Regions from separate parts of the Paraburkholderia sp. CI3 genome, predicted to be linked through region 1. Evidence: predicted binding sites of a transcription regulator. Region 1 holds the regulator's gene; the other holds the start of a gene.

Region 1 (7,411 bases):
TCTCGGTGCGCTCGGCGAGCGGCGCGAGTTCGTCGCGCAACGCAAACGGATCGGGGCCGTAGATCTCGATCACGTCGCAGCCGATCTCGGACTCGATCAACTCGCGCGGCGCGCCTTCGGCGATCTTGCGGCCTTCCTCGATCACGCACAGGCGATGACAGAGCCGTTCGGCTTCTTCCATGAAGTGCGTGGTCAGCAGGATGGTCTTGCCGTGCGCGAGCAGCGAGCGCAGCCGCTCCCAGATCAGATGGCGCGCTTGCGGATCGAGACCGGTGGTCGGCTCGTCCATGATCAGCACGTCGGGATCGTTGATCAGCGCACGCGCGAGCGTGAGGCGCCGCTTCATGCCGCCCGACAGTTCGCTCACGCGCGCGTCCGCCTTGTTCTCGAGGCGAGCGAATTCGAGCAGACCCGGCACCGCCGCGCGACACTGCGCGGCGCTCAGACCGAAGTAGCGACCGAATACGAGCAGATTTTCGCGCACCGTGAAATCGGGATCGAGGTTGTCGAACTGCGGCACCACGCCGACGCGCGAGCGCGCGAGGCGCGCGCGGCCCGGGATCGGCTCGTCGCACAGCCGGATCGCGCCGGCGTCGGGCGCCGCAATGCCGAGCAGCATGCGCAATGTCGTGGTCTTACCGGCGCCGTTGGGGCCGAGCAGCCCGAAGCATTCGCCGGTGTTCACATGAAACGACAATCCGTCGACGACCGTTTTTTCGCCGTAGCTTTTCCTGACCTGATGGAATTCGATGGGGGCGGTGGGCATGGCTCGAGCAAGGCTCCGGAAGAAGACACAACGTACGCGCAAGACACACAACATACCTGCGATGCACGCATTGCGCACGCGAAGCCGCTTACTCCAGGTATCGGATCGCCGATGCGAGCGGGTGTCCGGGAACGCGTCGTGCGTGGGGTGCGATGCGCTCGTCGGTGTCGATTGGCGCCGCTGATTGGCGGTGGCACGACTGGCACGTCAACCGGCCCGCAGTGTGTCGACGCAGCGTTCGCAAACGAAGTTTTGCATTGCGGCATCCGTGTGCAAACGCTGCGTCGGGTCGCCCAACGCTTGTGCAGACTGGATCGGCATGCACCGAGTATGCACTTAGCGTTTTCCATCCCTTGCAAGCCGAATTGCGGCGCACCATGATTGATTCAGACCGCGCTTTCCGCGCGAATGGAGAAAACAGATGGCGAGCTACCAGAAAATCCTGTTGTGCTACGACGGCTCGCGCGAAGGCCGCAAAGCCCTGCGTTGCGGTGCCGATCTGGCGTTGGAACTGAAGGCGGAAACGCATCTGCTGTCGGTCGTCGACATGCGTTCGAGCATCGCGCAGAGCGCGGGCCTGTTGACGGACGTCGCCTGCGGCAGCTTCGAAAAAACGGCCCGCGAGATTCTGCAGGAGGGCGTGAACTGGCTGACCGAGCGAGGCGTGAGCGCGCAAGGGCATTTCGCATTCGGTCATCCGATCGACGAGATCGCCAATCTTGCCAACGAGTTGCAGGTCGACCTCGTGGTGGTGGGTCATCGCTGCCGGACTGGTTTGTCGCGGTGGTGGATGGGGGCGGGCAACACGCCGCTGCTCGACCGCGTGTCGTGCAGCATTCTGGTGGCGTGCTCGTCCGCGCAGGAGCAGCAGCAGGCGGCTGCGGCGTAATGGGCTAGTGAGGGACGCGAAGCCGCGCGCCCCGTCATCTAGCCCAGATGTGAATAGACCCTGTCGCGTGGCCGGCCCCGATGGCCAGCCACGCATCCCATCCGGCCAGGTTTCAATCTCACTCGTTCAGATTGATCGCCGCGAGCTTCCACGTGACCAGACCTTCGCGACGAAAGATTGCCGAATAGTTCGCGTTACCTTCGCCACGCCGGTACGTGATGACAAACTCATTGAGACTGCGATAGCCGGCCGTGCTTTGACGCCCGGGCGGCGGTGCGCTTGCCTGCGTGGTGGTGTCGCCCGCGGCTGGTGCGGCCGGCGCTTCGCCGCCCGCGGCTGGCGGCGCGGACGGTTGCTCGCCCGGCGTGCCACGCGGCGGCATGCCGTTCAGCAGCGCCGCGACGCCGTCGGGTGTCGCATAGGCATCGACGAGCGGGCCGATCAGCGTCACGCCGATCACCGCGCCGATCGTGGCCATCTTGTTGCCGGCATCCGCTTCAAGCCGGCGTGTCAGCATGGCGCCCACCTGTTGCTTCAGGCTATCGCGTAGCGCGGGAAAGTCCACATACTGATTGACGGTTTGCACGTCACGCGCATCGGCGGCGCGTTTGAGATTGTTCACCGCGAGATACGGTGACGCATAAATAAAGCCCAGCGCGGCAATCACGATCACCACGATCAGCGTGATCAGCAGCGGCCGGGTGGCGCTGCCCTGTGTGCGTTTCCGAATTGTCATCGAATGGGACTCCACGTCAGTGATGATCTAACGTCGACCACGGCGAGGTCGAAACGATCCCATCCCACGCGAATCTCTGAACATCCGAAGTGTTTGTTGCATGCGTACTCAGGATTCGCTCAGGCTTCGAACACCGCGCCGTGCACGTTGGCTTCGTCGGCTATGCAACGATCGATCATACGGCATACAGCGTCGACCGTACCGACCATGATCAGTCGCGACGGTCCATGATAGACCCGCACCGGCGCGCGACGCGCGGGCTCGGCGATGTTCAGCGCCGAATTCAGCGACACGCGCGCGAACGCCGGCAACGACGACGGCAGACCGGAAGCTTCGGCAGCCGCGTCGAACAGCGACGGCGTGCGCGCAGCGGGCGCCTCGATTAGCGCGCAGGGCGTGAGCTTGCGCAGATGGCGCAGACGGCCGAACTGGCGAAAGGGCAACAGGCGGGCAAGGCGTTCCATGAGTCTCTCCAGGCGATTCGGCGTAGATGCGGGCGTAAATGCGGGCGTAAATGCGGCTTGGGTTGGACAAACCGGCGCAAGCGTTCCGGCGACAACGAAAGATCAGAACTCGCTGGGGCGGATCAGCCCGACCGCGATCCCTTCGAGCGCAAAATCGGCGCTGCCGGATTCCACGAAGATGTTGTCGTAATCGGGGTTTTCGGCGATCAGTTCGATGCCGTTCGGCCGGCGCTTCAGACGTTTGACCGTTACGTCGTCGCCAAGCCGCGCAATGATGATCTGGCCGTCCTTCGCTTCGGTGCGCTTTTGCACCGCGAGCAGGTCGCCGTCGAGAATGCCCGCGTCGCGCATCGACAGGCCGCGCACCTTCAGCAGGTAGTCGGGCTTGCTCGAGAACAGCGCCGGGTCACACGCGTAGTGCTGCGAGATATGTTCCTGCGCGAGGATCGGGCTACCCGCCGCGACCCGGCCGATCAGCGGCAACGACAACTGCATCAGGCCCGCATGCGGCAGGGTGAACTGATACGGCGCGTCCTCCTGCCCGGACAGCAGGCGGATGCCGCGCGACGCGCCGGCCGCGAGTTCGATCACGCCCTTGCGCGCCAGCGCGCGCAGATGCTCTTCCGCGGAATTGGCCGAGCTGAACCCGAGTTCGGCGGCAATTTCCGCGCGAGTGGGCGGAAAGCCGGTGCGTTCGATCGCGCGGCGGATCAGATCGAAAACCTGCTGCTGTCGTGCGGTGAGTTTTGTCATGGCCACTGTATGTATGAACAGGTGACTGTATTTTTATACAGTATTCGGCGCATTTCAAGCTTTACTTTAAGTTCGGCGCAAGGGTCGCGCTGGGGCGTCGTTTATCGGCGACATGACGGCGTTGTCGGCGTCCCAACCGCCGGCGCATCTGTCGTTACCACTTTTAAGCATTAAAAAATGAAGAAACATTATTTTTAATAATGAAAGCGCTTCGATAGACTGGCCTCCGGTTGGCGCTCATGGGCACGTGACCGCGACGCAGAACAACACCAGACGCTCATCAGCGGACATCACGCGGAGAAAAATCGAAATGAACCATCGGCATATGGGGCTTGCGGCTCGAACCAGAAAACTGATCGCGGCGCTCGTCGTCGGCGCGGCGGGGGCGCTCGGCATGTTGGGCGCAAGCGGCGTCGCGCACGCCGACACCACGCTGTTGAACGTGTCCTACGATCCGACGCGCGAGCTGTATCAGGACATCAATCAGGCATTCGGCAAGGAATGGAAGGCCAGGACCGGCGGAGCCGTCACCTTCAGGCAGTCGCACGGCGGCTCGGGCGCGCAGGCTCGCTCGGTGCTCGACGGACTGCAGGCCGACGTCGTGACGCTTGCGCTCGCCTATGACATCGACGCGCTCGCGAACAAGGGGCTCGTCGACAAGAACTGGCAAAAGCGTCTGCCGGACAACGCATCGCCGTACACGTCGACGATCGTGTTTCTGGTACGCAAGGGCAACCCGAAGCACATCAAGGATTGGGATGATCTGGTGAAGCCGGGCGTGTCGATCGTGACGCCGAATCCGAAGACCTCGGGCGGCGCGCGCTGGAACTACCTGGCCGCGTGGGCGTACGCCGAGCATCAACCGGGCGGCAACGACCAGAAGGCCAGGGAGTTCGTCGGCAAGCTGTACAGGAACGCCGGCGTGCTCGATTCGGGCGCGCGCGGCGCGACCACGAGCTTCGTGCAGCGCGGTATCGGCGACGTGCTGATCGCGTGGGAAAACGAGGCGTTCCTGTCGCTGAAGGAGTTTGGTCCGGACAGGTTCGAGATCGTGGTGCCGTCGGTGAGCATTCTGGCCGAGCCGCCGGTCGCGGTGGTCGACAAGGTCGTCGACAAACACGGCACGCGAAAGGTGGCCGAAGCGTATCTGAACTTCCTGTATAGCGAGCAAGGTCAGGAGATCGCCGCGCGCAATTTCTATCGTCCGCGTTCCACCAAGGTGGCCGCCGATCTGACCGCGAAGTTTCCGAAGCTGAAGCTGTACACGATCGACGATTCGTTCGGCGGTTGGACCAACGCGCAGAAGACCCATTTCGCGGACGGCGGCGTGTTCGATTCGATTTATCAGCCGCAGTAAGAACCACCGCCTGAATCACAGCCAGGGCAAAAGGGCGCGCCCAATGGGCGCGCTTTCGGCTAACCGGGGTCCGGTGGCCAGCGGTGCGGCAGGACCGCCGCAGTGCGGCAACACGGCAAAACGAACAACCGCGCGAGCATCAACCATGAACGAGTATCCAGCATGACCACGTTGACCTTCCGCAAGCCGAGCGCATTGCCCGGTTTTGGCCTGACACTCGGCATCACGGTGGCTTATCTGAGCCTCGTGGTGCTGATTCCATTGGCGGCGACCTTTCTGAAAACCGCGACGCTCGACTGGGATCAGTTCGTGCGCGCGGTCACGTCGCCGCGTGTGCTCGCGTCGTATCGGCTGACGTTTTTCTCGGCGCTAGGCGGCGCGCTGATCAACGCAGTGTTCGGCTTTCTCGTCGCGTGGGTGCTGGTGCGCTACACGTTTCCGTTCAAGCGTATCGTCGATGCGGTCGTCGATCTGCCGTTCGCGCTGCCCACCTCGGTGGCGGGCATTTCGCTCGCGGCCGTGTATGCGGGCAACGGCTGGATCGGCCAGTTCCTCGCGCCGCTCGGCATCAAGATCGCGTTCACGCCGGCGGGCGTGCTGGTCGCGCTGACGTTCATCGGCCTGCCGTTCGTCGTGCGCACGGTGCAACCGGTGCTCGAGGAGTTCGAGCGCGAGCAGGAGGAGGCGGCCCCGTGTCTCGGCGCGTCGCGCTGGCTCACGTTTCGCCGCGTCGTGCTGCCGGCCGTGTTCCCGGCGCTGCTGACCGGCTTCGCGCTCGCCTTTGCGCGCGCGCTCGGCGAATACGGCTCGGTGATCTTCATCGCCGGCAATGTGCCGATGAAGTCGGAGATCACGTCGCTCCTGATCATCACGAAGCTCGAGCAATACGACTATGCGGGCGCGACGGCGCTCGCGGTCGTGATGCTGGTCGTGTCGTTCCTGATGCTGCTGTCGATCAACACGCTGCAGTGGTATCTGCAGCGGCGCACGAGCCGCGGCAATACGGGGTCGGCGCCAGTGGCCACGAGCGTCGCCGCTATCGGTGGAGGTGTGCAATGAGCCGCGTTCCGACCCACCCGGCGAGCGCGGCGCGTCGCCCCGATCCGGTCAGCGAGCCGGCGGTCGTGCGCTGGCTGCTGATCGGCCTCGCACTGCTGTTTCTCGCGCTGTTTCTGGCCGTGCCGCTCGCCGCGGTGTTCTACCAGGCGCTGAACAAGGGGCTGCGTTTTTACTTCGAAGCGCTCGCCGATCCGGATGCGCTGTCGGCGATCAAACTGACGCTGCTCACCGCGGCGATCGCGGTGCCGCTGAACCTCGTGTTCGGCCTTGCGGCGTCGTGGTGTATCGCGAAGTTCGAATTCCGCGGCAAGGCGCTGCTGACCACGTTGATCGATCTGCCGTTTTCGGTGTCGCCGGTGATCTCCGGTCTGATCTACGTGCTGATGTTCGGCGCGCAGGGCTGGTTCGGCCCGTGGCTCGAAGATCACGACGTGCAGATTATCTTCGCGGTGCCGGGCATCGTGCTCGCGACGATCTTCGTCACGTTCCCGTTCGTCGCGCGCGAGCTGATTCCGCTGATGCAGGCGCAGGGCAACGACGAGGAAGAAGCCGCGCACGTGCTCGGCGCATCGGGCTGGCAGACGTTCCGTCGCGTCACGCTGCCGAACGTCAAGTGGGGTCTGCTGTACGGCGTGATTCTGTGCAATGCGCGCGCAATGGGCGAGTTCGGCGCGGTGTCGGTCGTGTCGGGCCATATTCGCGGGCAGACCGACACGATGCCGCTGCACGTCGAAATCCTCTACAACGAGTACAACTTCTCGGCCGCGTTCGCCGTGGCCTCGCTGCTCGCGCTGCTGGCGCTGGTTACGCTGGGGCTCAAGCTGTTGGCCGAGCGTCATATGTCGGCGGAACTGTCGGCGGCGCGCGAAGTGCCTGCGTATGCGGGGCCCGTGTCGCCTTCCGGCGCTTCGCAGGCCAATAGCGCGCAGTCCGCTTCTCATTCGTTTTTCGTCAACGCCACGCCTGCGTCGCAGCGACATCCGCTCAAGCAAGGAGAGCTGTAAATGGGTATCACCGTTCGTAACCTGCAAAAGCGCTTCGGCGATTTCGTCGCGCTCGACAACGTGTCGCTCGACTTTCCGCCGGGCGAACTCGTCGCGCTGCTCGGGCCGTCGGGTTGCGGCAAGACGACGTTGCTGCGTGTGATCGCCGGCCTCGAATATGCGGATGGCGGCCGGGTCGAGCTGCAAGGCCTGGATGTCGCGGCGGTCGGCGCGCGTGAGCGCGAGGTCGGTTTCGTGTTCCAGCACTACGCGCTGTTCCGTCATATGACGGTGTTCGAAAACGTCGCGTTCGGGCTGCGCGTGAAGCCGCGCAAGGAACGTCCGTCCGAGAAGGTGATTCGTGAGAAGGTGCATGAGTTGCTGAAGCTCGTGCAGCTCGACTG
Region 2 (7,411 bases), 1.4 Mb from region 1:
GCACATCAGGCACCCGCACGCCCTCGTATTCCTCGGGACGCGTGTAGTGCGGACAATCGAGCAGCACATCGACGAAGCTATCCTGCACCGCCGACTGTGAGTCGTTCAGCACGCCAGGCAACTGACGCACGACCGCATCCATCAACGCCATCGCGGGCAACTCGCCGCCCGACAGCACGAAGTCGCCAAGGCTTACTTCTTCGTCGACTACACGGTCCAGCAGACGCTGGTCGATCGCTTCGTAGCGCCCGCACAACAGGATCAGACCGGGTTCGGCCGCGAACTTCATCACGCGCTCGTGATTCAGTGTGGCGCCTTGCGGCGACATCATCACGACGCGCGCCGCGCCGATGCCCTGCTCCGACTGCGCCGCTTTCGCGGCACTGATCGCGTCTTCGAGCGGCCGGGCCAGCATAACCATGCCGGGGCCGCCGCCGTATGGGCGATCGTCGATCGTGCGGTAGTTGTCGGTCGTGAAATCGCGCGGATTCCACGTACGCAACCCATAGCGCTGCTGCTTCGCGGCCCGGCTGGTGATACCCCAGTCAGTCAGCGCGCGGAACATTTCTGGAAAGAGCGTCACGACATCGAACTGCATCGCTCTCCCCGCTCAACGATAGATTTCAATAGTCAGCTTCCCAGTCGACGACGATATGCTTTGCCTCCTGGTCCACCGTTTTGACAAAGACGCCGACGAACGGGATCAAACGCTCGCCTGCGATCGGCTTGCCGTTTTTGTCGGTAGCCGGATATTCGATGCGCAGCACCGACTGCGCGCCGTTGTCGATCATGCTGGCGACTTTGCCGAGGTAGAGCCCGGCGAGATTCACCACGTCCAGGCCGATCAGATCGACCCAGTAGAATTCGTCGGCTTCGAGCGCCGGAAATTCGCTACGGCCGATGTATACGCGAGAACCGCGCAAAGCCAACGCCGTATCGCGGTCAGCGACGCCACCCAGACGGGCGACCACGCTGTCGCTATGTGTTTTGGCCTGCAAGGACGGCGCCGATTTGCGCTCCTGGCCCTTCAGCAGCCACCAGCGCTTCGCGCTCAGCAAGACGTCGCCGCCTTGCCCGGCATCCGCATGCGCGGCTACCTTGACCCAGCCTTTGAGACCATAGGCGTCGACGATTGCGCCGACTTCGACCGCATCGGCCGGCCAGCTTGCCGCCGTTTCGATGCGCATTTCTGCAGCTTCGAAATCGGCGTTCGCGGCATTGGCTTGCGCCTCTTTCGCCTTGCCGTCGGTTCGTTCGACCGGCTTGCGGACGAATGCACCGAACGACGCCTGACCAGACGCCTTTGCGCGCGAAGCTGCCTTGACGCTACCAGAACTGCCGGAATCACGCTCAGACATCGAATAACCTCGACAACAACTTCGCAGCCTGCTTTGGCTTCTGCTTCAGTAAAACAAATTGCGCATCGGACTGCTCACGCGAGTTGCGCGAGCCGCCGGCCGAACCGCCGACGATACGCCTGCGGGCCGCCATATCAAGCAGCCGGCTGCGCCTTTTGCGCTTCCTTCACGAGACGTTCGACGGTCGGCGACAGTTGCGCGCCAACACCTTGCCAGTACGTCAGGCGATCCTGAGCGATACGCAGGGACTCGCCCTTCGTAGCGACCGGGTTGTAGAAACCGACGCGCTCGATGAAGCGGCCGTCACGACGGCTGCGCGAGTCGGTGGCGACGATGTTGTAGAACGGGCGCTTCTTGGAGCCGCCACGAGCCAAGCGGATGATGACCATACTAGAATCCTTGAAAACCGGGGTTCGGAACGACTGAAACACGCGATTATAGCGGGAAACCGACGCCATAACAAACACTTACCGGGATAAACTGCGGAACCGGGCTGCACCCACCCTCTACAAGAGGTGCGAGAACCCGCTTAAACGCCCGAATTACCTGAAGGAGCGCCTGTGCAACGCCAGCCGAAACTCCCGTTTCCGTTCGCCTCTTTTGCCTTTTTCGTACGCTTTGCTGGACTTTCGCGCACCTCGTGCAACCGGATTCTACGTGCGGTAGCGGCCGCGGTTATCGCCGCGCAGGCGTTGACGGCAATCGCCGCGCTGCCCATCGAGAAAATCAAGCTGCCGCCGGGCTTTCACATCGAAGTGTTGTCGGACGAGGTGCCGAGCGCGCGCGCGATGACGTTGTCGCCCAAGGGCATTCTCTACGTGGGCAGCGACGATGGCCATGTGTATGCGCTCGAGCTGCGGAACGGCCGCGTGACGGGTCACCACGTGATCGCGTCCGGGCTGCAGATGCCCGCCGGCGTCGCGTGGCGCGACGGCGCGCTGTATGTGTCGGCCGTGTCGAAAATCGTGCGCTTCGATGCGATCGACTCGCACCTGAACGATCCGCCGAAACCGGTCGTTGTCACCGACAAGCTGCCGACGGACACGCATCACGGCTGGAAATTCATTGCGTTCGGCCCGGATGGCAAGCTGTACGTGCCGCAAGGCGCGCCGTGCAACATTTGCCAGAGAGATCCGGACCGCTTTGCGATGATTGGCCGCATGAACCCGGACGGCAGCCACTACGAGGTCGTCGCGCGCGGCATCCGCAATTCGGTCGGCTTCGCGTGGCATCCGGTCACCCACGAACTTTGGTTCACCGACAACGGTCGCGACCTGCTCGGCGACGATATTCCGAGCGACAAGCTCAACCGCGCGCCGCTAGTCGGCATGAACTTCGGCTTTCCGTACTGTCACGGCGGCGACACGCCCGACCCCGAGTTCGGCAAGGATCATCCGTGCAGCGAATTCACGCCGCCAGTGGTCAAGCTTGGCGCGCACGTGGCGGCGCTTGGCATGCGCTTCTACGACGGCCCGATGTTTCCAGCCGACTACCGCAACAATATCTTCATCGCCGAGCACGGCTCGTGGAACCGCAGCAAGAAGGTCGGCTACCGCGTCGTGCGCGTGATCACCGACCCTGACGGCAGCCACGCACGCCAGCAGGTCTTTGCCGAAGGCTGGCTGCAACCCGGCGAATCGGTCTGGGGCCGCCCCGCCGACGTGTTGCCGCTGCCAGACGGTTCGCTACTGATCAGCGACGATACCGCCGGCGCGATCTATCGCGTCACGTATTCAGCGCCGTAACGCGCGGATGCACGCATGTCCGGCTGAACGGCTGCACTCACCTTGAGCCAGGTCCGGCGCATCCCGCCGCCCCGCTTTCAGCCTGGGCGATCGTCCTCCACGTGACCACCCGCGCGCCGCAGGCGTAGAATGCGCGTCGGCCCACGCCCCCGCGGCGCGCCGCTCCTTTCGACCGCCCGTCACTCTGCCCACGCGTTCATGCCCACCGCTGCCTCGACTTCCCCGCGCTTCAGATCCAAGACGCTCACCGCCGCGTTGGCGTTCCTGTTCGGCAGCCTCGGCGCCCACCGCTTCTATCTGTACGGCACCCGAGACATCTACGGCTGGGCGCATCTACTCGGCACGCTGGTCGGCATTCCCGGCGTGATGCTGCTGGTCGCGACCGAGCGCGCGTCGATCCTGGGCTGGGTGCTCGCGCCGATAGGCGCGGTTTCGCTGTTTGCCGCGTTTCTGGCGGCGCTCGTCTACGGGCTGCGTCCTGATCAGAAATGGGATGCGCAATTCAACACCCACACGCAACGCAAAAGCCGCTCCGGCTGGACGGTCATTTTCGTCGTGATCTTTTCGCTGCTGATCGGTGCGTTTCTGCTGATGACCGGTCTCGCGCTCGCATTCCAGACCTACTTCGAAAGTCAGGTCGAAGCGGCCAAAGCGATTTCGCAGTAATGCCCCGGTGGCGGGACCCGCAGACGTTCCTGCGCGCTAGAAAAGCCTCAGTTGCGGATTGTCGCGCGCCGGTGCGCTCACCTGCTCGGCGCGAGGCGGCTCGATCCGGCGGAAATGCGACATGTCGAGAATGCCGCGGTCGCGCCCGTTCAACCCTAACCGGTGCACGGCCTTGTGAAAGCGCTGCCTGAGCAGATCCGCCCATAAGCCCTCTCCCTTCATGCGGGTCGAGAACGAAGAATCGTAATCCTTGCCGCCTCGCATGTCGCGCACACGGCTCATCACGCGCTCGGCCCGATTGGGGAAATGTGCGCCCAGCCAATCCTTGAACAGCGGCGCGACCTCCCACGGCAGCCGCAGCACGATATAGCTCGCATTGCTGGCGCCCGCTTCGGCGCATGCTTCGAGCACGCGCTCCATATCCGGTTCGGTGACGAACGGGATCACCGGCGCGATGCTGACGCCGACCGGAATGCCCGCCTCGCTGAGCGTACGGATCGTGCGCAGCCGGCGCGACGGCGTGGCCGCGCGCGGTTCGAGCGTGCGCGCGATGTCGGCGTCCAGCGTGGTGATGGTGATCGCCGCCATGAATTGCCCGCGCTCGGCCATCGGCGCAAGCAGGTCGATGTCGCGCTCGATCAGCGATGATTTGGTGATCGCCGCGAACGGGTGGTTGCGCTCGCTGAGCACCTCGATCACACGACGCGTAAGACGCAAGTCACGTTCGGCCGGCTGCCACGCATCGGTGGCGACGCCGAGCGCGATCGGCTCGGGTACATAGGATTTCTTCGACAGTTCCCGCTCGAGCAGTTCGGGCGCGTTGATCTTCGCGTAGATGCGGCTTTCGAAATCGAGCCCGGGCGACAAGCCCAGGTAGCTGTGCGTGGGCCGCGCGAAGCAATAGATGCAGCCGTGTTCGCAGCCCCGGTAAGGATTCAGCGACACATTGAACGGAATGTCCGGCGACGCATTGCGTGTGAGGATGGTTTTTGCGCGCTCCTCGAACACCTGCGTGCGCAGGACCTTCGGCTCCCCGTCTTCGTCGGCCGTCTGCCAGCCGTCGTGGACGGCTTCGCGCTGGTCGACTTCGTAGCGGCCTTGCAGGTTCGTGACCGCGCCGCGTCCCTTGCGAGGCGCCGGCGGGGCGATCGGAAATTCGGGAATGTCAGGGGTGTCGGGGTCATCCACGGCGGGCCACGCAAAGCAAACGCAAACAGGAAGCGTCAAAGGAAAGCGGCGCAAAACACCTGTATAAATATACAGTGTTTACGCCGTTTGTCGAGCACTTCGTTGGTCGCTTGATGCGCGTCCAACCCCTCAGTGAACCGGCACCTACTCGCCCACCGCGATCGTCAGCGTCTCCTTGATTTCCTCCATCACCACATAGCTCTTCGACTGCACCGCGCCCGGCAGCTGCAGCAGGATGTCGCCGAGCAACTTGCGGTAATCGGCCATTTCGCCGATGCGCGCCTTGATCAGATAGTCGAAATCGCCCGACACGAGGTGGCACTCGAGCACCTCGGGGATCTTCTGCACCTCGCGCCGGAACAGATCGAACATGTTGCCACTCTTGTGATCGAGCGTGATCTCGACGAACACGAGCAGCGCCGCGCCCAGCTCGGCCGGGTTCACGCGGGCGTAGTAGCCGGTGATCACGCCGTCGCGCTCCATCCGCTTGACGCGCTCGATGCACGGCGTCACCGACAGACCGACCTGCTCCGCCAGGTCCTTCATCGCCATACGGCCGTCCTGCTGCAGGAGCCGCAGGATCTTGTGATCGAGCTTGTCGAGAGCCCGCACGGGCTGGCGCTGGGTACGCATGGTGTTTTTTCTAAAAATGATGAAAATACGATAACAAAACCTGTCTCACTATTAATAGTATAGCGGTTAACACTGGGCAAACGGCATTTCACCTCACATTGCAGCTCGCCGGATCGAATCAGATCGAACCTCCGACGAGCGCCTTGCCCTCACTCAATTTTTGGATATCTGGAGCAGCTATGCGAGTCGTCGTTTTGGGCAGTGGCGTCGTCGGCGTGACGAGTGCGTATTACCTCGCGCGCGCCGGTCACGAAGTGACCGTTATCGATCGCGAGGCCGGCCCGGCGCTCGAAACCAGTTTCGCCAACGCGGGCCAGATCTCGCCGGGCTACGCTTCGCCGTGGGCCGCCCCGGGCGTGCCGCTGAAGGCCGTCAAGTGGATGTTCCAGAAGCACGCGCCGCTAGCGATTCGCGTCGACGGCACCGCGTTCCAACTGCGATGGATGTGGCAGATGCTGCAGAACTGCACGGCGCCGCGCTATGCGGTGAACAAGGGCCGTATGGTGCGGCTGGCCGAATACAGCCGCGACTGCCTGCAGGCGTTGCGCGCCGACACCGGCATCGAGTACGAAGGCCGCACCGGCGGCACGCTGCAGGTATTTCGCACGCAACAGCAGTTCGACGGCGCCGCGAAAGACATCGCCGTGCTGCAGGAAGCCAACGTGCCATACGAGCTGCTGACGGCCGACGAACTCGCCAAGGCCGAACCAGCACTCGCCGCGGTGTCGCACAAGCTCACCGGCGGCCTGCGCCTGCCCGGCGACGAAACCGGCGACTGCCAGATGTTCACGACGCGCCTCGCGGCGCTCGCCGAGGAACTGGGCGTCAAGTTCCGCTACAACACGTCGATCGACGCGCTCGCGATGGCGGGCGGCCGCATCGCCGGCGTGCAGTGCGGCAGCGAACTCGTGCGCGCGGATTCGTTCGTGGTCGCGCTCGGCTCGTATTCGACGCGCTTCCTCGATGGCATAGTGAAGATTCCGGTCTATCCGCTGAAGGGCTATTCGATCACCGCGCCGATCGTCGACGCGGCTGCCGCGCCGGTGTCGACCGTGCTCGATGAGACCTACAAGATCGCGATCACGCGCTTCGATGACCGGATTCGCGTCGGCGGGATGGCCGAGATCGTCGGCTTCGACAAATCGCTGCGCCAGGCGCGCCGCGAGACGCTCGAGCTTTCCGTGAATGACCTGTTCCCGGGCGGCGGCGACACGTCGAAGGCGACGTTCTGGAGCGGTCTGCGGCCGATGACGCCGGACGGCACGCCGATCGTCGGCCGCACGCCGGTTCCGAACCTGTTCCTGAACACCGGCCACGGCACGCTTGGCTGGACGATGTCGTGCGGCTCGGGCCAACTGCTCGCCGACTTGATGTCGGGCAAGCAGCCTGCGATTCGCGCGGACGATCTGTCGGTGCATCGCTATCTCGGCGAGACCGCGGGCGAGCATCGGCCGGCGTATGCGTGAGTTTGAGTGCGTGCGCTGACGCGGCCCTGCCCGCGGCGCAGGCCACAACAAACAGCAGCCGGACAAACAAACGGCGCCTCGCGGGGCGCCGTTTGCATTTCAATGTGCTGCCGCGATCGCGGCCGGCATCGAGGCATGCTCAGAACTGGTCTTCCGACAAAGCCAGCACGCCCTCGCCCCCCTTCGCGCTGACGATCGCCACTTCGAGCGCCGCCGCCTGCGGCAGCACGTGCTCGGCGTAGAACCGCGCGGTCGCGATCTTCGCGTCATGAAACGCTGGGTCCTCGTCGCGCTTCGTCGCCGCGGCAAGCTGCGCACGCGCCATCTGCCAGCCGCCCAGCACGATGCCCGCGAG

What was found. The regulator LexA, encoded in region 1, represses DNA repair genes until DNA is damaged. The targets are predictions, from matches to a motif close to ACTGTATNNNNATACAGT.
Region 2: a site for LexA is predicted at 5,016-5,033, ahead of OKW29_RS30475 (PA0069 family radical SAM protein). Genes of this name have one in related genera too.

What each region holds. Positions count from the first base shown of each region.
Region 1 covers NZ_JBNDMI010000004.1:574,564-581,974, forward strand. The annotation lists gene nodI (nodulation factor ABC transporter ATP-binding protein NodI) at 1-766, opposite strand, end outside; gene OKW29_RS24155 (universal stress protein) at 1,188-1,655, shown strand; gene OKW29_RS24160 (DUF2939 domain-containing protein) at 1,774-2,391, opposite strand; gene OKW29_RS24165 (hypothetical protein) at 2,511-2,855, opposite strand; gene lexA (transcriptional repressor LexA) at 2,958-3,608, opposite strand; gene OKW29_RS24175 (sulfate ABC transporter substrate-binding protein) at 3,919-4,965, shown strand; gene cysT (sulfate ABC transporter permease subunit CysT) at 5,128-6,024, shown strand; gene cysW (sulfate ABC transporter permease subunit CysW) at 6,021-7,028, shown strand; gene OKW29_RS24190 (sulfate/molybdate ABC transporter ATP-binding protein) at 7,029-7,411, shown strand, end outside.
Region 2 covers NZ_JBNDMI010000004.1:1,974,048-1,981,458, forward strand. The annotation lists gene trmD (tRNA (guanosine(37)-N1)-methyltransferase TrmD) at 1-598, opposite strand, end outside; gene rimM (ribosome maturation factor RimM) at 624-1,358, opposite strand; gene rpsP (30S ribosomal protein S16) at 1,493-1,747, opposite strand; gene OKW29_RS30465 (PQQ-dependent sugar dehydrogenase) at 2,009-3,103, shown strand; gene OKW29_RS30470 (NINE protein) at 3,302-3,769, shown strand; gene OKW29_RS30475 (PA0069 family radical SAM protein) at 3,806-4,957, opposite strand; gene OKW29_RS30480 (Lrp/AsnC ligand binding domain-containing protein) at 5,102-5,590, opposite strand; gene OKW29_RS30485 (D-amino acid dehydrogenase) at 5,770-7,056, shown strand; gene OKW29_RS30490 (acyl-CoA dehydrogenase) at 7,196-7,411, opposite strand, start outside.